One region of the Cellulosimicrobium protaetiae genome, then DNA from elsewhere that is predicted to be linked to it. Evidence: riboswitches for the same ligand, from Rfam matches in the RefSeq annotation. Region 1 holds a riboswitch; each other region holds the start of a gene.
What was found. A riboswitch is a leader RNA that binds a small molecule or an ion and turns the genes downstream of it on or off. The one in region 1 is predicted to bind S-adenosylmethionine.
Positions count from the first base shown of each region.

Region 2: another riboswitch for S-adenosylmethionine. It lies ahead of FIC82_RS02830 (methylenetetrahydrofolate reductase); the one in region 1 lies ahead of FIC82_RS18920 (rhodanese-like domain-containing protein).
Region 3: another riboswitch for S-adenosylmethionine. It lies ahead of FIC82_RS03935 (hypothetical protein); the one in region 1 lies ahead of FIC82_RS18920 (rhodanese-like domain-containing protein).

Region 1 is NZ_CP052757.1:4,387,449-4,394,669, forward strand. It holds gene FIC82_RS18885 (3-oxoacyl-ACP reductase) at 1-302, shown strand, start outside; gene FIC82_RS18890 (MaoC/PaaZ C-terminal domain-containing protein) at 299-1,408, shown strand; gene FIC82_RS18895 (hypothetical protein) at 1,392-1,838, opposite strand; gene FIC82_RS18900 (GNAT family N-acetyltransferase) at 2,016-2,681, opposite strand; gene FIC82_RS18905 (CsbD family protein) at 2,771-2,944, shown strand; gene FIC82_RS18910 (GNAT family N-acetyltransferase) at 3,038-3,685, opposite strand; gene FIC82_RS18915 (aminotransferase class V-fold PLP-dependent enzyme) at 3,800-5,221, opposite strand; SAM riboswitch class IV at 5,255-5,370, opposite strand; gene FIC82_RS21205 (hypothetical protein) at 5,415-5,540, opposite strand; SAM riboswitch class I at 5,559-5,665, shown strand; gene FIC82_RS18920 (rhodanese-like domain-containing protein) at 5,673-6,164, shown strand; gene FIC82_RS18925 (O-succinylhomoserine sulfhydrylase) at 6,161-7,221, shown strand, end outside.
Region 2 is NZ_CP052757.1:646,592-653,812, forward strand. It holds gene metE (5-methyltetrahydropteroyltriglutamate--homocysteine S-methyltransferase) at 1-1,808, opposite strand, end outside; gene FIC82_RS02830 (methylenetetrahydrofolate reductase) at 1,841-2,905, opposite strand; SAM riboswitch class I at 3,000-3,102, opposite strand; gene FIC82_RS02835 (sodium/solute symporter) at 3,266-4,789, opposite strand; gene FIC82_RS02840 (heavy metal transporter) at 4,786-5,160, opposite strand; gene FIC82_RS20975 (LytR/AlgR family response regulator transcription factor) at 5,322-6,311, opposite strand; gene FIC82_RS02850 (sensor histidine kinase) at 6,308-7,221, opposite strand, start outside.
Region 3 is NZ_CP052757.1:905,289-912,509, forward strand. It holds gene FIC82_RS03910 (nucleotidyltransferase family protein) at 1-484, shown strand, start outside; gene FIC82_RS03915 (HepT-like ribonuclease domain-containing protein) at 481-810, shown strand; gene FIC82_RS03920 (hypothetical protein) at 934-1,320, shown strand; gene FIC82_RS20790 (hypothetical protein) at 1,367-2,452, shown strand; gene FIC82_RS03930 (hypothetical protein) at 2,692-3,546, shown strand; SAM riboswitch class IV at 3,558-3,673, shown strand; gene FIC82_RS03935 (hypothetical protein) at 3,740-4,345, shown strand; gene FIC82_RS03940 (nuclease-related domain-containing DEAD/DEAH box helicase) at 4,342-6,093, shown strand; gene FIC82_RS03945 (UvrD-helicase domain-containing protein) at 6,121-7,221, opposite strand, start outside.

The DNA.
Region 1 (7,221 bases):
CGAACTACGCGTTCTCGAAGGCCGGCGTCATCGGGCACACGCGGGCGTTCGCTCGGCTGCTCGCCGCGCCGGGCGGGCCGGGCGGCACGGCGAACGCCGTCGCGCCGGGGTTCATCGAGACGGACATGACGGCGTCGATCCCGTTCGTCCAGCGCGAGGTCGCGCGTCGCGTCGCGTCGCTCCAGCAGGGCGGCCAGCCCGTGGACGTGGCCGAGGCGATCGCGTTCCTCGCGTCGCCAGGAGCCGCGGGCGTCAACGGCCAGGTGCTGCGCGTGTGCGGGCAGAACGTGGTGGGCCGGTGACCGCCGCGCCCACGTCGCCCGACGGCGCCGCGGCGTCTCCCGTCGGCGCCGCGCCCGAGCGCGTCGAGACGCTGCCCGCGATCCCCGGGCTCGGCGGGCTGTACGTGCGCGGGGTCGCGGCGTCGGGGCGGATCGCGGCGGCGCACCGACTCCCCGGCCGGGGACGGCACGATCTCGCGCTGCCCGACGTCACGTACCGCGTCGCAGGTGTGCCGACAGGCGACGCCACCGCTCCCGGCCACGTGGGCAGCGCCGCGCACCTGGCGCGGTACGCGCGCCTCGTGGGCGAGGCCCCGTCGGAGGTGCTCCCCGCCGGGTACCTGCACGTGCTCGGGTTCCCGCTCGCGACGGCCGTCATGGTCCGGACCGACTTCCCGCTGCCGCTGCTCGGCATGGTGCACCTCGCGAACTCGGTGTCCGTGCTGCGCCCGGTGCGGCTCGGGGACACGCTCGAGGTGCGGGCCTGGGCCGAGGGGCTGCGGCCGCACCGGCGCGGGGTCCAGGTGGACCTCGTCACGGAGGTCTCCGTCGAGCGCACCGACGACGAGCGCGCAGCCGGGAGCGGGCTGTCGGCGACGACGCTCGCCTACCGGGGGGTCTCGACGTACCTCGCGAAGGGCGTCACGCTCCCGGGCGGCCCGGTGGACGAGGACGCCGCGGCGGCGCCGGGCACCGAGACGTTCGTCCCCCCGCTCCCGACGGCCCGGTGGGCGCTCGGCGCGGGGACCGGCCGCGCGTACGCGGCCGTCTCCGGCGACCGGAACCCCATCCACACGTCGGGGCTCGGCGCCAAGGCGTTCGGTTTCCCGCGCGCCATCGCGCACGGGATGTACACCGCCGCGCGGGCGCTCGCCGAGGCAGGGCCGCGCCGCGGCGACGCCTACGACTGGACGGTGTCGTTCGCGAAGCCCGTCCTGCTGCCCAGCACGGTCGACGTCGCGCTGCGCCCCGCGCGCGACGTGCCCGCTGCGGTGCGGGACGCCGTCGGACAGGTCGCCCCTGCCGTTCCCGACGGTGCGGGCAGCCCGGCGACGGGCGTCGTCTACCAGGCGTGGGACGGCAAGGGCCGGTTGCACCTCTCGGGCCGGGTCACGCCCCGCTCCTGACCAGTCTCGTCGCCGCCCGGGCCGACCGGCGCGCCTGCCGGACGGCCCGGGCGTGGTCACGCACGTCTCCCCTCAGCGCGACGTACGCCGACACGATGTCGACGGCGGCCGTGAACAGCATCCCGATGACGGCCGCGGCCCAGTACGGGCTCGCGACCGGGATCAGCACCGTGATCCATGCGACGGCGCCGAGGCTCATGGCGCCGCCGAGGGCACACGAACCGAAGAGCACCCACCGGGCGACGCCCGCGCTCGTCAGCACAGCGCCCAGCACGCTATGGACGAGTCCGAGCGAGCCGACGGCCAGGACGAGGAGGAGCACACCGTCGAGCGTCGTACCGCCCCAGGCCCAGTCGAAGAAGGCGACCAGGAGGAGCGTGGCGAAGCTGAACGCCGTGCACACGAGCGCGGCAAGCCCGAGAAGCGTCACGACGAGTCCGGCGCGATGAACCGTGCGTGGAGCACGAGGCACGTCGACAGTCACTCGGGGAGCGCGCGGTCGCGGCCGCTCCCTCTTCTGCCAGTCCCAGACGGGCTCGGGCGGTTCGTGGTGCATGGCGTGCGGCCCCCTTCGTCGACGACCCCGAGCGTCGGGGCGCGTCGCACGCTAGCGGCGCACGGGCCTCTCCGAACCGTTGTCCACAGGCCCCGTCGGCGCCGAGGTCACGAGGGCGTCGAGGCGGGCCAGCAGCCCGTCGCGGACGGTCGGCCACTCGTCGAGCAGGATCGAGAAGTACGCCGTGTCCTGGCGGGACCCGTCGGGTGCGACGCGGTGGCCGCGGAGCACGCCCTCGGGCACGGCGCCCAGGCGCCGGATCGCGCCGATGGAGCGGCTGTTGCGCGCGTCGGCCCGCAGCGCGACGCGCGCGACGTCGAGGTCCTCGAACGCGTGGCGCAGCAGCAGGTACTTGCACGCCGGGTTGGTCACGCCGCCCCACCACTCGCGCGCGTAGAACGTCGAGCCGAGCTCGATCCGGCCCTGCGAGGGCACCCACTCGTAGAGGGACGTGGACCCGCGGACGACGTCCGCGTCGCCGGGCGTGCCGCCGGACCCCGAGTCCGACCCAGCGCCGACCACCGCGAACGCCAGCCGACCGGGTGCGGCGACGGCGTCGCGGACGTAGGCGGTCATCGCTTCCGTCCCGCTCGGCACGCGGCTGGACATGCCGGCCCAGATGCCGTCGTCGACGAGGGCGCCGAGCGCGGGAGCGTGGGTCTCGTCGAGCGGGACGAGGCGGACGCCGAAGCCGTCGAGGGTGGTGTCGTGCTGCACCCGCACATCCCACCACACCCCCTCGGCCCGACCGCGTGCGAGTCACGGAACCCGTGCTTACGGTCGTGCCTCCGACGAGAGGAGCACCCATGGGACTCGGAGACAAGGCGAAGCACGCGGCCGAGGAGGCCGGCGGCAAGCTCAAGGAAGGCGCGGGCAAGCTCACGGACAACGAGCGGCTCGAGGCCGAGGGCAAGGCCGACCAGGCGAAGGCCGACCTCAAGCAGGCGGGCGACGACGTGAAGGACGCGTTCGACAAGTAGTCCGCCTCCGATGCGCTCACGAGGGCCCCGCTCCGGCGGGGCCCTCGGTGCGTCCGGGACGGAGGGTTGGGTCCGGAGCGTCGGGCGCCGTGACTACGACGCGGCGAGCGGCAGCGGGACGACCGGGTGCGCCGGGGCGAGCACGGGCACGACGCGCGGCGTGTTGATCCGCTCCAGCAGCCCGACCTCGACGGTCGGCCACTCGGGCGCGAGGATCGAGAACATCACGGAGTCGGCGCGCGTCCCGTCGGGCGCGGTGCGGTGGCCGCGCATGACGCCCTCCTCGTACGCGCCGAGGCGTCGCATCGCCCCGAGCGAGCGCGTGTTGCGCGTGTCGACGCGGAAGCCCACGCGGTGCACGTCCCACGTCTCGAACGCGTGCCGCAGGAGCAGCCACTTGGTCACGGGGTTGACGAGGCTCCCCCACGTCGAGCGGGCGTAGAACGTCCGGCCGACCTCGACGCGGCGGTCGACGAGCGACAGGTCGCGGAAGGCGGTGCTCCCGAGCACCTCGCCGGCGCCGCCGTCAGTCCCTGCGGCGCGCACGACGAAGCCCGTCAGGTCGGGCGCGGCGCGCGTCGCGGCCACGAGCTCGGCCATCCCCGCGACCCCGAAGGGCATGGGGATGCTCATGCCTGACCACATCGCCTCGTCGACGAGGCCGGCCAGTGTCTCAGCGTGCTCCAGGGCCAGCGGTTCCAGGCGGAATCCGTGCCCCGAGAGGACGACGTCGTGCAGCACAGCGCATATCAGAGCACACGCGGACGACGCCGCCAAGAGGGTCCGGCGACGTCGTGGACAACGCTTGTCGACGGCCCGGTGAACGGCTGTCCCGGCGGTCCCGCCGGCGCCAGGTCAGACGGCGGGGCCGCACCCCGCGGCGTCGGCGAGGAAGCCCGCCGCGGCGGTCGCGAAGAGTCCCTCGAGACCGGACCCCACGGGCACCGGGCGCGGGTCGTCGGCCACGGCCCAGCAGCCGTCGACGACCTCGTACCGCGTCGCAGGGCCGTGCTCCACGTACGACCGCACGGCCTCGACGAGCCGGACGACGTCCGCACCCGTCGTCCCGACGCCGACGGACGCGCGGATCGCGCCCGCGTCGTACCCGAGGCGCGCGAGCAGCGGGTGGGCGCAGAAGCGGCCGTCGCGCACGCCGATTCCGTGCTCGGCGGAGAGGTACGCGGCGACGAGGCCCGGGTCGTGACCCTCGACGGAAAACGTGACGACCCCGACCGGGTCGACCGCGTCCTCCCAGACCCGCACGACCCGCACACTCGGGACCGCCTCCAGCCCGGCGACGAGCGCCGCGCGCAGCGTCGCCTCGTGCGCGTGGAGGTCGGCCGGGTCGAGCGTCGCGAGCGCGTCGCACGCCGCCGCGAGCGCCGCGGCACCCACCACGTTGGGCGACCCGGCCTCGTGGCGCGCGGGCGCCGTCTGCCACTGCGTGCCGGTGACGGATACCTGCCGCACCGCACCGCCGCCGGCGAGGTAGGGCGTGCCCGCGTCGAGCCAGTCGCGACGGCCCACGAGCGCGCCCGCGCCGAACGGCGCGTACGTCTTGTGGCCGGAGAACGCGACGTAGTCGACGCCGGAGTCGGCGAGCGAGAACCCGCGGTGCGGGACGAGCTGGGCGCCGTCGAGGACGACGCGCGCCCCGGCGTCGTGCGCGATCCGCACGACGTCCGCGACGGGCAGCGACTCGCCCGTGACGTTCGACGCGCCGGTCACCGCGACCAGGGCGTAGGGAAAGCGCGCGAGCTCGGTGCGCAGGCCGGACAGCGTCTCCGCGACGGACGCGCCGCCCGCGAGGACCGTCGCGCCGCCCGCGCGCTGCCACGGCAGCAGGTTCGCGTGGTGCTCGACGTCGAGGACGAGCACACGACCAGGCGTCCCGTCCGCGTTCGCCGGGACGCAGCCCGCGAGCAGGTTGAGCGAGTCGGTCGTGTTGCGTGTGACGACCGTGACGTCGTCCTCGCGCGCGCCGACGAACGCGCCGATCGTGCGGCGCGACGCCTCGTAGAGCGCCGTCGAGACCTGCGACAGGTAGCCCGCGCCGCGGTGCACGCTCGCGTAGAGCGGCAGCACCTCGGTCACGCGGTCCGCGACGGAGCGCAGCGCCGGGGCCGAGGCCGCGACGTCGAGGTTCGCGTACGGGACGCTGCGGCCGTCGACGAGCGGCACGAGCGTGTCCGCGCCGACGACAGGCAGGAGGGCGGGCGCGGCAGCGATCTCCGCCAGGTCAGGGGCCGAACACTCGACGTCCGCGAGAGCAGTCATGGCACAGTCCTCCAGGGTCGTCCGGGGAGAACCTCCCCGCGCTTGCCACCCGCCGGTCGGCGTGCGGCCTGGTCGTCACCCGGGGCACCCCGCCGCGAGAGGAGGGTTGCCGGCCAGCAAACCGGGGTTTCACGCTGGCACTCATGACCTGCGTCCCAGGATGTGCGCGGGGACGCGCCGTGTCAACCGGTGGTCAGGGCGTCTCGGATGGCGGGACGCAGTCCACGGGCACGTCGAGGCGCCACCCGGACTCGCCGATCGCGTCGGGCACCCTGCCCAGGGGCTGCTCGGCGAGACGGACGTTTCGCGCGTCGGACACGTGGCGTACGATCCCGAGCAACCATCCGGAGCGGCCGAGTGACGTGGCACGTCGACGCCGCAGCAACCCCCCGGTCCGTCGCGAGGCGGTCGGGCGCAGGGTGCTACTGCCACGATCGATGGAGGAGGACTCATGAGCGACCAGTCCCAGCAGACGTCGGCAACCGGGGCGGCACTGCCCGACGCCCGACCCGCCGTCGGCTACGCCGGCGACATCACCCCGCAGCAGGCGTGGGACCTGCTGACGAACGACGAGCGCGCGGTCCTCGTCGACGTCCGCACCGAGGGCGAGTGGCGCACCATCGGCGTGCCCGACGCGACGGACCTCGGCCGCGGCGTCGTGTTCGACGAGTGGGTGACCCCGGCCGGGCCCAACCCGCGCTTCGTGGACCAGCTCGTCGAGGCGGGCCTCACGCCCGGCGACGAGCGCCCCGTCGTGTTCCTGTGCCGCTCGGGCCAGCGCTCGATCGGCGCGGCGCGCGCGGCCACGGCCGCCGGGCTCGGGCCGTCGTACAACGTGCTCGAGGGCTTCGAGGGCGCGCAGGGCTTCTCGGGCCTGCGCGACGTCGAGGGCTGGAAGGTCCGCGGCCTGCCCACCACGACCTACGACGAGGCGGCCCGATGAGCGCCGCCCAGCCCGGGAGCGTGCCCGGCGGCTCCGGCCGCAAGCCCCTGCCCGCGAGCGCGCGCCCCGCGACGCTCGCCGTGCGCGGCGGGCACCACCGCACGGAGTTCCAGGAGACCTCCGAGGCGCTGTTCCTCACGCAGGGCTACACGTACGACCGCGCCGCCGACGCCGAGGCCGCTTTCAAGGGCGAGCTCGACCGGTTCGTCTACTCGCGCTACGGCAACCCGACGGTGCACGCGTTCGAGGAGCGCCTGCGTCTGCTCGAGGGCGCAGAGGCCTGCTACGCGACGGCGTCCGGCATGTCCGCGGTGTTCACGTCGCTCGCCGCGCTCGTGGGTTCCGGGTCGCGGATCGTCGCGGCCCGCGCGCTGTTCGGGTCCAGCATCGTCATCTTCGACGAGATCTTCGCCAAGTGGGGCGTGCGGACCGACTACGTCGACGGGCACGTGCTCTCCCAGTGGGAGGAGGCGCTGTCCACGCCGGCGGACGTCGTGTTCTTCGAGACGCCGTCCAACCCCATGCAGGACATCGTCGACGCGCGGCGCGTGAGCGAGCTCGCGCACGCCGCGGGCGCGGTGGTCGTGCTCGACAACGTCTTCGCGACGCCGCTGCTCCAGAAGCCGCTCGAGCTCGGCGCGGACGTCGTCGTGTACTCGGCGACCAAGCACATCGACGGCCAGGGCCGCGTGCTCGGCGGCGCGATCCTCGGGACCGAGGAGTACGTCAACGGTCCCGTGCAGACGTTCATCCGCAACACCGGACCGACCCTCTCGGCGTTCAACGCGTGGGTGCTGCTCAAGGGCCTGGAGACGCTGCCCGTGCGCGTCGCGGCGCAGAACGCGGCGGCCGCGCAGGTCGCGGAGGCGCTCGAGCAGCTCCCGGGGATCGGGCGCGTGCGGTACCCGTTCCTCGCGTCGCACCCGCAGCGCGAGCTCGCGCTGTCGCAGCAGAGCGGCGGCGGAACGGTCGTCACGTTCGACCTCGCCGTCCCCGAGGGCACCGACCCGGAGACGGCGAAGAAGCGCGCGTTCACGTTCCTCGACGCCCTGCAGGT
Region 2 (7,221 bases), 890 kb from region 1:
CACAGGATCGGCGGGCGCACGCAGCGCGACCCGTACGACTGGACCCAGCCGTTCGCCGTGACCGCGAACCCGTCGAGGTGCTCCGCGAAGTACTGCACCATGTCGTTGCGCTCGGGCTCGCCGTGCACGAGCACGTCGAGGCCCAGCTCTTCCTGGATCGCGACGACGCGCGCGATCTCCTCACGCATCGCGGTCGTGTAGTCCGCGTCCGACAGCTCGCCCTTCGTCCACAGCGCGCGGGCGCGGCGGATCTCCGGCGTCTGCGGGAACGACCCGATCGTCGTCGTGGGGAGCGGCGGCAGGTTCAGGCGCTCCTGCTGCGCGGCCGCACGCTGGGCGTAGTCGCCGCGCGCGAAGTCCGCGTCGGTCAGCGCGGCCGCGCGCTCGCGCACCGCGGGCACGACGACGCCGCTCGCCTCCGCGCGCGACGCCACCGCCGCGCGGGACGCCTCGATCTCCGCCGCGACGGCGTCGCGACCCTCCGTGAGCGCGCGCGCGAGCGTCGCGACCTCGCCGACCTTCTGGTCGGCGAACGCGAGCCAGTCGCGCAGGCGCGGGTCGAGCGTCGTGCCCGACGCGGTGCCGGGCGCGGCGAGCGTCTCGTCCTCGACGTCGTGCGGCACGTGCAGCAGCGACGTCGACGTGCCGACCGAGACCGCGCCGGCACCCAGTCCCTCGACGGCGTCGACGACGTCGAGCTTCGCCGCGAGGTCCGCGCGCCACACGTTGTGCCCGTCGATCACGCCCGCGACGAGCGTCTTGCCGGCGAGGCCGGGGACGCCGCCGTCGGCGGCCGTGGGGACGGCGCCCTTGACGAGGTCGATCGCGATGGCGTCCACGTCGGTGCCCGCGAGGAGCGCAAGCCCGTCCCGGGCGGCCCCTCCGGCGGTCTCGGCACCGGCCTGGAGCGCGCCGAACGGCGCGGCGACGAGGATCGCGGGCCGCGCGTCCTGCGCCGAACCCGGGGTCGCGGCCGGGTCCGCGGACGAGTCCGGCGAAGACCCCGGGTTCGGCACGGGGCGGAGGTCGGTCGCGAGGGCGCGGTACGCCGACTCCACCGCGGCGGCGAGGTCGGCGAACGGCACGTCGACCGAGTCGGTGACGAGGATCGGCTCGTCGAGCTGCACCCACGGGGCGCCGGCGGCGGCGAGCGCGCGCAGCAGGTCGGCGTAGGCGGCGACGACGTCGTCGAGCCGGTCGAGCGGCGAGTAGCCCGCGGGGGCGTCGTCAGCCGCCTTGGAGAGCGCGAGGAACGTCACCGGCCCGACGACGACGGGCCGCGTCACGACGCCGGCCTCCTTCGCCTCGACGAACTCGCGCACGACGCGGTCGTCGACGAACCGGATCGGGGTGTCCGGGCCGATCTCGGGGACCAGGTAGTGGTAGTTCGTGTCGAACCACTTGGTCATCTCGAGCGGGGCGTCGTCACCCTGACCCCGTGCCACGGTGAAGTAGCCGGCGAGGTCGAGGCGTCCCGCCTCGTCCGGCCCGGTGCCGAGGAGCGACGCGAACCGCGACGGGACCGCCCCGAGGGAGGCGGCGACGTCGAGCACCTGGTCGTAGAAGGAGAACGAGCCGGGGACCGAGGCGTCGTCGGCGCCGAGACCGAGGTCGACGAGCCGGCGGACGGTCGCGAGGCGCAGCTCGCGGGCCGTCGCCTCGAGCTCGTCGACGCTCGTGCGCCCGGCCCAGAACGCCTCGACGGCCTTCTTGAGCTCGCGGCGGCGCCCGATGCGCGGGTAGCCGAGCACGGTGCCGGCGGGGAAACCGACCGGATTCTGGGTAGGGGAGGGTACGGAAGTGGCCATGATCGAAACCTCTTGCTGGTCCGGAGGACCGGTCAGACGGGCGTGCCGTGCGTGGCGGCGCTCGTCGTGGGCAGGGAGGTGCCGGTGACCCACGGCCCGCTGGCCAGGTCCGGGACGAGCGGGGCGGCGGCAGCGCTGGCGCTGCCCCCGGTCCCGCCCGACCCGCCGCCGAGGTGGACACCCTCGAGCAGGTCAAGAGCGGCGCGGTGCTTGTTGAACGTGTACACGTGCAGACCGGGCGTGCCCGCGTCGAGGACGCGCTGCGCGAGGTCCACGGTGTACGCGATCCCGTAGGCGTGCTGCGCCTCCGGGTCGGGCAGGGCGTCGAGCGCGTCCAGCAGGTGCTGGGGCGCGCGCACGCCCGTGAGCTCCTCGACGCGACGGAGCCGCGCGGGCTCCGTCGTGGGCAGCAGCCCGGCGAGGATGGGGATCGTCACGCCGGCCGCACGGGCCTCGGCGACGAAGTCGGTGTACGACGACGCGTCGTAGAAGAGCTGCGTGATCGCGAAGCTCGCGCCGGCCTGCTGCTTCTGCCACAGGCGGCGCACCTCCTGGCTCCGCGTGGTGCCGGCGGCGGGGTTGCCGTCGCAGAACGTCGCGACGGCGATCGTCAGCGGGCGGGCGGCGCCCCGCAGGGCGGCGGCAGGGTCGGCCGCGCAGCGCGACGCCTCGACCTCGCGCAGCAGCGCGACGAGCTCGGTCGACGACCGCACGCCGTCGGGCGCGGGCTGCCAGTCCGGCTGGTCGCGCGGCGGGTCGCCCCGCAGCGCGAGGAAGCTCCGCACGCCCTCGTCGAGGAAGTCGTTGATGACCTCCTCGACGTCCTCGCGCGACGCCCCGACGCACGTGAGGTGCGCGATCGGCAGCACAGGCGTGCCCTGGAGCAGGCGGCCGACGACCTGGCGCGCGGTCGCGCGGTCGGTGCCCGCGGCGCCGTACGTCACGGACACGAAGTCGGGGTGCGTCGCGACGAGCCGGCGTGCCGTCTCCCAGAACTTGGGCGCCGCGTCCGGGCGGCGCGGGGGCATGAGCTCGAACGAGACCGTCGGCCGTGCCGCCCCGCCGTGGGCCTGCCCGACGGCGTCCGCGACGCTCACGACGTCGCTCCGACCGGGGTGGGTGCGTGCGCGACCGCCGTCGGGCACGGGCTGCCCGGACGGTGCGCGAAGGATGCCTCTGAGACCATTAGTCGCTCCATCGACCCTGGCGTTAGCACCTTTGTCCTCGGGAGGCTTCCGTCGGCGGGTTGCTGCGGTGTCGTCGAGCCAGGACTCTCGACCGCTCTGGATGGTTGACCCGATCCTACGACCCATCCGGCATGCGGTCGAGGGTGACCGCCAGGTGAGATGTCCCGGCTCCACGACGAGATCGGCGCGCGCTGGATCTGACCAGTTCAGGGCTCCTGCGCTACAGATTTCAGGCCTTCTACGCTACAGATTTCAGGTCCCACACCGTCGTCAACGGCGCCGGAGCTCCGGCACGTGCAGGCGCCGCAGGAACCGGTCGGTGCGCAGCGGTGGTCCGTGGCGGTCGCGCAGGGACACGACGACGACGGTCGCCGTCGCGAGCGGGATGGTCCAGGCGGCGGGCTGGGCGAGCAGGGCGCGCACGACGCCGGGGACGCCGTCGACCGCCTCCCCGGCCGGGCCGGTCCCGTAGCCCGCGGCGACGAGCGCGGACGAGGCGAGCAGCGCCGTCGCGCACAGGACGGACCCGACGACCATCCCCGCGACCGCGCCGCGCGCGGTGAGGCGGCGCCACCACACGCCGAGCAGGATCACCGGCGAGAGGGCGGACGCGGCGAAGACGAACACCGTCCCGACGCTCGTCACGAGGCCCTGCGGGATGGTGACGAGCGCGAACGCCAGCGGGATGAGCGTGCACGCGACCGCCGACCAGCGGAAGGACCGCACGGTCCCGCCGAACAGGTCCTGGCTCACGACGCCCGCGAGCGCCACGACGAGCCCCGACGACGTGCCGAGGAACGCGGCGAAAGCACCCGCCACGACGAGCGCGGCGAGGAGCTCGCCACCGATCCCGGGCACGAGGCGGGTCGGCAGCGTGAGGACGACGGTGTCGGCGACGCCGGGCTCCGCGAGGTCGGGTGCGACGACCCGGGCGACGAGCCCGAGCGTGCTGGACACCATGTAGAACACGCTGATCATCACGAGCACGACGACGGTCGTGCGGCGGGCGGAGCCGCCGTCGGGCGAGGTGTAGAAGCGCACGAGGACGTGCGGCAGGCCGGTGGTCCCGAGCAGCAGCGCGAGCAGGAGCGACACGGTCGCGTACGCGTCGAGGCCGCCGGGACCGGCGTCGTGCGGGAAGACCGCCGCGGGGTCGAAGGTCACGGTGGCGCCACCCGGCTCGAACGCGCCGCCCAGCGCCATGAGCACGAACACGAGGGGCAGCGCGAGCGCGGTGAGCTTGACCCAGAACTGGAACGCCTGGACGAACGTGATGGAGCGCATGCCGCCGGCCGCGACGACCGCGCTCACGACGACCGCGATCCCGACCGACCCGACCCACGGCGGGACGGGCGCGACGCTCGTGATGACGAGCGCCGCGCCGTGGAGCTGCGGCACGACGTAGAGCCACCCGATGACGAGCACGAGCACGCTCGTCACGCGGCGCGCGACGACGGAGTCGAGCCGGGCGTGGACGAAGTCGGGGATCGTGTACGCGCCGCTGCGGCGCAGCGGGCCGGCGACGAACAGCAGGACGAGCAGGTACCCGGCCGCGTACCCGACGGGGAACCAGAACGCCTCGGCACCCGAGAGCAGCACGAGGCCCGAGAGGCCGAGGAACGTGCCGGCGGACAGGTACTCGCCGCTGATCGCGGACGCGTTCCACACCGGACGGACGGTGCGCGACGCGACGAAGAAGTCGCTCGTGGTGCGCGAGATGCGCAGGCCGTAGAACCCGATGAGGCCGGTCGCGAGCAGGAGCAGCCCGATCGCGACGAGGGGCAGCGCGCTCACGAGCCACCGCCCTCGTCCGGGCCGCCGGACCCTTCGGCGAGCGCGCGGTACCGGCGCTCGTTGCGGGCGGCCGTGACCGCGAACACGACCGCGAACGCGAGGATCACCGGGTAGAAGCCGTAGGCGTGCACGAGCCACGGCAGGGGGACGCCGAGGACCACGACCGCGTCCAGCGCGGGCACGGCGCTCATCGTCACGGTGAGCAGCGCGACGACCGCGAGGAACGAGACCACGCACGCGAGCCCGAGCCGGAGCTGGGCCCGCACGAGGCCGCGCGTGTAGGGAGCCGCGGCGTCGTCCGGCTCCTCGGGACGCCCCGCGGTGGCCGTGGACGTGCCCGACGACGGTGCGCCCGCCGGGACGTCGGGCACGGGACCGGCGGCGGGCAGGGGATCGGTCGACCGGACGCGCACCCGTCCGGGTCGGCGCGGGCCGGGTGCCGCCCCCCGGTCCGAGGGAGGCGCCTCGGGGTGCGGCCCTCGCGCGAGGGCACCTTCGTCGCCGGGCGGGTCCGACGCGGCGTCAGGAGCACTCACGACGGACCCCGGTGCGGGCCGAGCAGCGCCTCGCGCACCGCCGGGACCATGCGGCGGCTCACCGGGACCTCGTGCCCCGCGACGACGAGCGCGGGTTGCGTGCCGCCGAACCGTGCCGCGGTCACGGCGGCCCGGTCCACGAGGTACGACCGGTGCACGCGCAGGAACCCGGCGGACGCCCAGCGCTCCTCCAGGTCGGAGAGCGGCTCGCGCACGAGGAACTGCTCGGAGTCCGTCACGAGCCGCGAGTAGTCGCCCTGCGCCTGGACCCAGCGCACCGCGCTGCGCCGCACGAGGCGCGTCGTCGTCCCGACCGTCACGACGAGCGTCTCGTCCTCGGGCACGCGAGCGCGGCCCGTCCCGCGCGACGACCCGGGGGACGCGGCGCTCGCGGCAGGCGTGCCCGTGCCGTCGTGTCCGCCGCCCGGCCCGGCGCCCGGCCCGCCGCTGGGTCCTCCGCCCGGTCCTCCGCCCGGTCCTCCGCCCGGTCCTCCGCCCGGTCCGGCGGCGCGCCCGGCACGGTCCGTGACGCGTTCCACGACCCGGTCCACGGCGCGCGTCAGACGCTCGCGGCGCACGGGCTTGAGCACGTAGTCGACGGCCTCGACGTCGAACGCCTCGAGGGCACGCGCCTCGTCGGCGGTGACGAACACGACCGCGGGCCGGTCGGCGAAGCGTGAGAGGGCGCGCGCGAGGTCGAGCCCCGTGAGCCCGGGCATGTGGATGTCGAGGAACGCGGCGTCGACCCGGCGGGAGGAGAGCTCGACCAGCGCCTCGGAGCCGGTCGCGACCCCGAGCACGGTCCGCACACGCGCGTCGCGCCGCAGCAGCGCGACGAGCTCGTCGAGCACGGGACGCTCGTCGTCGGCGACGAGCACGTCGAGCCCGACGGCGCTCGGCCCCTCCGCGGGCGCGTCGCCGAGGCCCGCCGGCTGGTCCGCGACCCGTCCCGGGGTCGGGTCGGGGGTCGGGTCGGTGCCCGTCACGGCACGCTCACCTCCGTCTCGTGCAGGGGCTGGGACCGCGGCACGCGCAGCCGCACGAGCGTGCCCGAGCCGGGCGCGGTCTCGATGTCGAGCGCGTGGTCGTCACCGTAGAGCTGGCGGACGCGACGGTCGACGTTGCGCAGGCCCACGTGCTCGTTCCCGCGCGACGTGAGGAGCTCGCGCACGACGCCCGGCTCCATGCCGACGCCGTCGTCCTCGACCGTGATCTCCGTCTGGGTGCCCTCGTCGCGCGCGGTGATGACGATCGTCCCGCCCCGCTCCTTCGGCTCCAGGCCGTGCCGCACCGCGTTCTCGACGAGCGGCTGCACCGACAGGAACGGGATGACGGTCGTCAGCGACTCCGGAGCGATCTGCAGGGTCACGGCGAGGCGCTCGCCGAACCGGGCACGCTCGAGCTCGACGTAGGAGTGGATGGAGCGGAGCTCGTCGGCGAGGGTCGTGAAGTCGCCGCGGCCGCGGAACGAGTAGCGCGTGAAGTCGGCGAAGTCGAGCACGAGGTCGCGTGCCCGCTCGGGGTCGGTGCTGATGAACGACGCGATGGCGCCGAGCGCGTTGTAGACGAAGTGCGGGCTGATCTGGGCGCGGAGCGCGCGCAGCTCGGCCTCGGCGAGCGCGGTGCGTGACGCCTCGAGCTCGGCGAGCTCGAGCTGCGCCGCGCACCACTGCGCGACCTCCCCGGTCGCGCGCACCAGCGGCGGCCGCACGGTGCCCGCGAACGCGACGACGACGCCGGCGACGCGCCCGCCGGCCACGACCGGGGCGCCGACGGCGTCCGCGACGTCCCCGCCTTCGCCCGCGTCGCGGCTCTCGACGTGGCGTCGACCGGTCGCGAGCACGCGCTCGGCGACGCGGCGCGCGTCGGGTTCGAGCGTGGAGCCGCCGTCGAGCG
Region 3 (7,221 bases), 1.1 Mb from region 1:
CGCGACGAGGGCGCGCGCCCTGCGGGACGAGGCGAGCGCGACGCTCGAGCGAGGTGCGCGACAGGCGGCTGAGCTCGGATGGAGCCAGCGGCGCATCGCCGCAGGCCTCGGGAGGAGTCAGCCGGAGATCAAGCGACTGCTCGACCGGTCTGCCGAGTCAGGTGCCGCGGCGCACGTCGAGGCGAGCACGGGACCGCCGACGGTGCTCGACACCGTGCTGCGGGGGAAGCGCGATGCGGTGGTCTCTGCGGCTGCTCGGCACGGAGCGGGGAACGTCCGTGTGTTCGGGTCGGTCGCGACGGGCACCGACACGCCCGAGTCGGACGTCGACCTCCTCGTCGACGTGGACGACGCGGTCGGCCTCATGGGGCTGGCCGCCCTCCAGCTCGAGCTCGAGGAGATCCTGGGTCGCGCGGTGGACGTCGTGCCGGAGCGATCGCTCCGGCCGGAGGTGCGCGCCACCGTCCAGGCGATCCCCTTGTGACGCGGACCGACGCCGACCACGCGCGTGACGCGCTCGAGCACCTCGCGATGATCGGCCACCACGTGGCCGAGGGTGGGTGGGGTCGTCAGGTCGTCGTCGACGCGGTCTGCCTGCGCCTCGCTGCGTCGATCGAGGCGGCGTCGCACCTGAGCGCGGAAGCGCGGGCGTCGGCGTTCGGTGCGACCTGGCGCGTGATCTGGGCGACGCGAAAGCGGATCGCTCACGGGTGCGCGACGGTCGACCCGCAGATCGTGCGCGCGACCGTCGAGAACGATCTCGTCGAGTACGCCGCAGCCCTGAGGAGCGTCGCGGCGAGGGGTGGCTGAGCGCTCGAACCTCGCTGGCTGAGCCTGGAACTCCGGCGCCGGGCTGCGTCTCCAGCGGGGGGTGCGAGCACGATGTGCGCGCACCTCTTGCGCATGTGCAGTTACTGCGCATAGGTTCGCTGCATGACCACGAACGCGTCGCGACACGCTCGACCTCGCCTCGACGCCGCACGCGCGGCGCTCGACGAGGCCTCGACCGCCGCGCCGGGCGAGGCGGTCGAGCCGCTGTCGCGAGCGCGCGCGCTGCTTGACGTCGCGCTCGACGAGGCGATGGCCGAGGCGCTGCTCGCCGGGTCGTCGATGCGGTCGGTCGCCGAGGCGGCCGGCGTCGCCCCCAACACGGTGCCGCCCCGCATCGCACGGACACCGGCGCTCGCGGGCTACTCCGGCCCCGACGGCCGCGTCTCCGCCGAGGGCGTCACGCGCGCCCGCTATGACCGCGAACGCGGGACACCGCCGCCCGAGCCGACGACCGCCGTCGAACCCCTGAGGTTCCGCCGCCGCACCTGACCGCCCGCCGCACCGTCCGTCCAGCAGCACGACGAAGGGAACCGCTATGCCTGACCAGACCCTCACCCACCTCGCCATGCTGCTCGACCGGTCCGGCTCGATGCAGTCGATCAAGCAGGCCACCGAGCAGGGCTTCGACCTGTTCCTCACCGAGCAGCGCGACGCGCCCGGCCGCTGCACGGTCACGCTCGCGCAGTTCGACAACGAGTTCGAGGAGGTCTACACCGACCTCGACGTGCGCGAGGTCCCCCCGCTCGACCTGCGCCCGCGCGGCATGACCGCGCTGCTCGACTCCATCGGGCGCCTCGTGCAGACGACCGCGCTGCGTATCGCTCAGCTCCCCGAGGAGCAGCGGCCCGGCGCCGTGATCGTCGGCATCATGACCGACGGCCTCGAGAACGCGTCGAAGGAGTACACGCACGCCGCGATCAAGGCGCTCGTCACCGAGCGCGAGGAGCAGTTCGGCTGGACGTTCCTCTACATGGGCGCCAACCAGGACGCGATCGAGGTCGGCGCGTCGATCGGTGTGAAGCGCGAGCGGTCGCTCACGTACGACACGGCGAACGTCGACCAGGCGTACGCCGCGACGTCGCGCAGCATGGCCGCGATGCGCGGCGCCGTGTGGGCCGGCGCGGCGCCCGCTGCGGCACGCGACCAGCACGCCGCGTACACCGAGGCGGACCGCGCGGCGGCCGGTGGCTCCGCGCCTGAGCGCGCGAGCACTCCGACCGGTCGTCGCAGCCCTGCGCCCGCACCGGTGCGGCCCGCCCCGCGCGGGACGAAGGACGACCCGTTCGACGAGCGGCACCTGCTGGACCACGTGCGGTCGGTGCTCGCGTCGGGCGCGCCGACGCTCGCCGACGTGGGGACGTTCGGTGGACGCGCTGTCGTCTGGGCGACCGTGTGCGGCGTGCCGGTCTACCTCAACGCGGACTCGTCGCGCGCGGCGCTGCAGCAGCTCGTGGATGCGGCTGCGGGTGGACCTCTCCCGTGGACCGTCATCGCGAGCCAGAGTGGCCAGCTCAACAAGGTGACGTTCCGGTCCGGAGCGCGCGTGCCCGGGTTCTACTGCTACGCGCGCGAGACCCAGCCCACGGCAGGCCCGCTGGGAGGCGCCGTCGTCGCGCACTGAAGGTCCGACGCCGTGGGACGGGCCGCGAGGTGCGGCCCGTCCTGCGGTGCAGCTCCGGCTGTGGGCCGCCGAGGCGAGCCGACGCGGTCGTCGACTCTCTGCCTCAAGAGAGTCGACTACCGTGCCTCCAGAGACGACGGGTGAGTACCCGACGCACGACGTGAGCAGGGGGCTGCTTCATGGAGGATCCGCGCGCGGCGGCGAGGGCGGGACGAGTCCGGCGGCACGCACGATGGGTCGTGCCGCTCGTCGCCGCACCCGCCGTGTTCCTCGCTTGCGTCCTCGTCCTCGACGCGCTCAACCGGCACGAGCTCTACCACGGGGCGTGGGCGTTCCTCGTGCTCCTGGTGGTCGCCGTGGCGTTCCTCGGGCCGGTCGCCCTGCTCGCTGTCGCGATCGCAAAGGGCGCCAGGACATTCCGGGAGCACCGGCGCAGCCGCGGTCGGTTCTCTGCGACCGAGCGTGCCGAGATCGGCCGGCGCGACGCCGCCGCGCACGCGTGGGCGAAAGCCCAGGGCCTGCACCGGCAACTCCTCGCGCGGGAGGTTCCGCCCACGCTGCGGGTGTGGGACGTCGTCCCGTACGCGGGCGAGGAGTTCTTCTGCGACGTGCCCGCCGGGTACGCGCGCTACTACGGGACGACCGTCAGCTACACGCAGACGTCGGGGTTCTACTACGGGCGGCCGTCGTTCGTCCTCACCGGCCTTGCCGTGACGGCGATCGCCAACGCCGCCGAGCGTAGCGCCGCCCAGGCGCAGGCCCGAGAGCAGTGGCGTGAGCGCTGCGTCTCCCGGCTCGTCGTGAGCAACCACCGGCTGCTGGTCCAGGTGCATGGGCGATGGCTGTCGTTCGACTACTCCGCGATGACGGCGGTATTCCCCGAACCCGGCGGGTGGGCCCTCGTCTGCCAGTTCTCCTCGACCGAGCCGCTCTTGCTCACTGGCGACCACGCCCCTTTCGCCGCGGTGATGACCCTGTACAGGACGCACGGCGAGCAGGCGCTGAGAGATCACCCCGGTCTGGAGCCACTCCGGCCGGTGCACGGCCCGGCCAGCCCGGGGAGCGAGGTTGCTTCCGATCAGCGGGTGAGGTAGACAACTGCCCAGGTCACGAGTGACTGGCGAGACGCCCTCCGCGTGCCGGTCCGGCAACCGCGCCCCTCGCGCACGGTGCCCCAGGAGGAAGACCGGCCCTGGCCGAACGGTCAGGGAAGTGCGAGGTCGACGTCCGCCTCGGTGCGTTGCTGCGCGCCCGGGTGCCGTCGGCCCTGACCGAAGGGCTGCTCCGATGAACCCGACCCCGACCATGACCCTGTGGGTCCGTACCGACGACGCGTGCCAGCTGCTCGTGAGCGACGAGGGGCACCTCGTGTGCCCGGTCCACACCGGGCACCCGCGCCCGGTCCCGTCGCGCGGGTGCTCGTTCAACCCGTTCCTGCGTCTCTGCCACGTCTGCCTGAGCGAGCGCGTCCAGATGACGAGCCGCTTCCACATCGAGCGACGCGTTTGCGACGCGTGCCAGAAGGTCGACGCCTCGCTCGCCAAGTCGCTCGGTGCCGAACCCCTGACCGGGATCACGCAGGACCACCAGACCCTGCGGCGCATGGAGGCCTACGTCACGCTCGTCTTCCCGACGCGGTGGCGGCGCGCGCGCGAGAGCGGCCTCGGCGTCGTCGAGCTCGACACGAGCGCACCGTTCTGGGGCAGGAAGCGCGACGGCCGGGTCGAGCCCCAGCCATCCACGACGGTGCGGCACTTTGCGCGACTCGACCACTGGCGCCACCGTGGTGGTGGCGGGCCGGACTCCGTGTCCCGCCGCGCCGCGTTCCTCGCGTGGGCACGGGCCGTGCACCCCGCGAGCCCCGTGGCGGTCGCAGCGGGTGAAATCCCGTGACGCGCGAGACCGCAGGTCGTCAGGCCCGTGACGTCGTCGGCACGGTGCGGTACGAACGGCACATGCCGCTCGCGTTCCCGCCCGACCCGACGTTCCCCGACGACGGCGGCGCCGAGCGCGCCGTGTGGGACGCTCTGCGCGAACAGCTTCCCGACGACGTCGTGCTGTTCCACGGGGTGCACGTGCAGGAGGACGAGCAGGAGTACGAGATCGACGTGCTCGTCGCCTGGCCAGGGGTCGGGCTCGCCGCGATCGAGGTCAAGGGCGGGCACGTCGACCGGGTCGACGGCACCTGGTTCCAGGGCAACGGTCCCCGGCGGCACCGCATCGACCCGGTGCGCCAGGTCCAGGGTGCACGGCACGCGCTGCAGGCCCTGCTGCGCCGTCGCGACCTGTGGGCCGCGGAGGCGCGCACCGCGCACCTCGTGGCGTTCCCGCACCGGTACGTCCCGCGCGACTGGGAGACGGTCGACCTTCCACGGGACATGCTCGTGGACCGCGGCGACCTGGAGCGGTCGGGCGGCGTCGCCGAGCGGGTGAAGCGCGCCGTCGAGCGTCACGGCCAGGGCCATGCCGGGCTCGCGGCCGACGACGTCCCCGCCCTCGTGGACTCGCTCGCCAGCGGCTTCCCCAGCCAGGCGGAGCACCTGTCGCTCGCCCTGGAGCACGAGACGCGCCTGGAGCAGATGACCCGCGACCAGGCCCGCGTCCTCGACGCGCTCTCCGAGGTGCGCAGGATGCGGGTCGTCGGCGGCGCGGGGGCGGGCAAGACGTGGCTCGCGCTCGAGCAGGCGCGACGGCGTGCACGGGCGGGCGAGCGCGTCGCCCTGCTCTGCTACTCGCGGGGGCTCGGACGCTACCTCGAACGCGTCACCCAGACGTGGCCGGCGCGCGACCGGCCCGCCTACGTGGGACTGTTCCACGACCTGCCGCTGAGCTGGGGCGCCGAGCGCGGCGCCGACGACGACCCGGACTACTGGGAGCGGCACCTGCCGACCGAGCTCGGCCGGCTCGCGGGCGAGCGTCCGTCGACGGACCTGTTCGACGCCGTCGTCGTGGACGAGGCGCAGGACTTCGGCGACCTCTGGTGGCCGTCGCTCCTGCGGTGCCTGCGCGACCCGGACGACGGTGGGCTCTACGTCTTCCTCGACGACGCGCAACGGGTCTTCCCTCGGGGTGTCGACGTACCGCTCCAGCTCGTCCCCGTGACGCTGCGCGAGAACCTGCGCTCCACGAAGCAGATCGCCCAGGTGTTCGGCGCGCTCTCACCCGACACCCTCACCCCACGAGGGATGAACGGCCCCCGCGTGCGGATCGTCGACGTGCCCGCCGCCGCAGCCGTGGAGGCCGCCGACGACGCCGTCGAGGCGCTGCTCGACGAAGGGTGGAACCCCGGCCAGGTCGCGCTCCTGGCCACGGGACGCCGCCACCCCGCCCAGGTCAACGAGGTCACCGTCGGCGGGTACGCCGCCTACTGGGACGCGTTCTTCGCGGAGGAGGACGTGTTCTTCGGGCACGTCCTCGGGTTCAAGGGCCTCGAACGTCCCGCGGTCGTGCTGTCCGTCAACGGCGTCCGGGACGAGGCGCGAGCCCGAGAGATGCTCTACACGGGCCTGTCACGCGCCCGCTCGCTGCTCGTCGTCGTCGGCGACCGGTCGTGGATCGAGGGCGTCGGAGGAGAGGCCGTGCGACGACGGCTCACGGAAGCGCAGGCCTGGGCTCCCGTCGGTTCGGGGGCGGACGCCTGACGGCGCCCGTCCTGGGCCGGGAACGGGTCAGGAGACGGTTGCCGCCTCGGCGTGGGCGGGGAGCAGATCGCTGCGGCGGCCGTTCCACAGGACCGCGAGCTCGTCGCGTGCACGGGTCGCCGCGACGTAGAGCAGGGACCGTTCGCGCAGCTCGCCGTCGGCGCGATCGGCCTCCGGCAGGGCCGACAACCCGTAGCCCCAGCCCTGCTCGTCCGACGAGACGCCGAACAGGATGACACGCTTGAACTCCATGCCCTTGGAGCGGTGCATGGTCATGACGAGCACGCTCCCGGTCCCGGTCGAGGCGTCGTCCTGGATGAACTTCGCCTTGACGCCACGCTCGCTCAGCGCGTGGACGACCTTGTCGCCGGTGTTCTTGGTGCGGACGAGCACGCCGATCGTCTCGGGGGCGTCCCCGGCGTCCCCGGCGTCGCGCCAGCCGCGGACGAGCTCGGCAGCCTGTTCGTACTCGTCGAGGAGCGAGGACGCCCGGACCTCTCGGGGCGCGGGCCCGGACCGCGCGGAGCGGTAGCCGGTGGCGGCCGCGTCCCCTGCCTCCATGTCGACCCAGTCCTCCCCGGCCAGCACGCCGACGGCGTAGCGCAGCACTTGTGCGGTCGTGCGGTAGTTGAGGGTGAGGCGCCGGGACCGGCCGACGATGTTGATCCCGTACCGGGACAGCACGACCTTCTGCCCGTAGATACGCTGCTGCGAGTCCTCGGCGAGGAAGAGGTCGTCCGGTCCCTGGGCGACGAGTGCCCGCAGGAAGACGAGGCGGGCGGGTGCGAGGTCCTGCGCCTCGTCGACGAGGACGTGGTCCGCGACGCGCGGCACCCCGGCCGCGGCCTGGGCGTCGAGGTGCGTCGCGGCGACCATCGCCTTCTCGTCCCAGTCGGTCGATCCCGCGGCGTCCGCGGACGCGCGGTAGGCCTCGACGACGCGCCACACGGCCATGCGCTGGACCCTGCTCAGCGCGACGCCGCGCCCCGGACGGCGGACGCGCAGGTACTCGTCCCGTGTGGTGATGCGGTGGGGGACGACGATCGTCGTGTACTCGGCCTGGAGGAACGCCTGGCTCCGCAGCTCAGGTGCGAGGTCGGCGCCGGCGGACGCGAGTGCCGCCTCCCA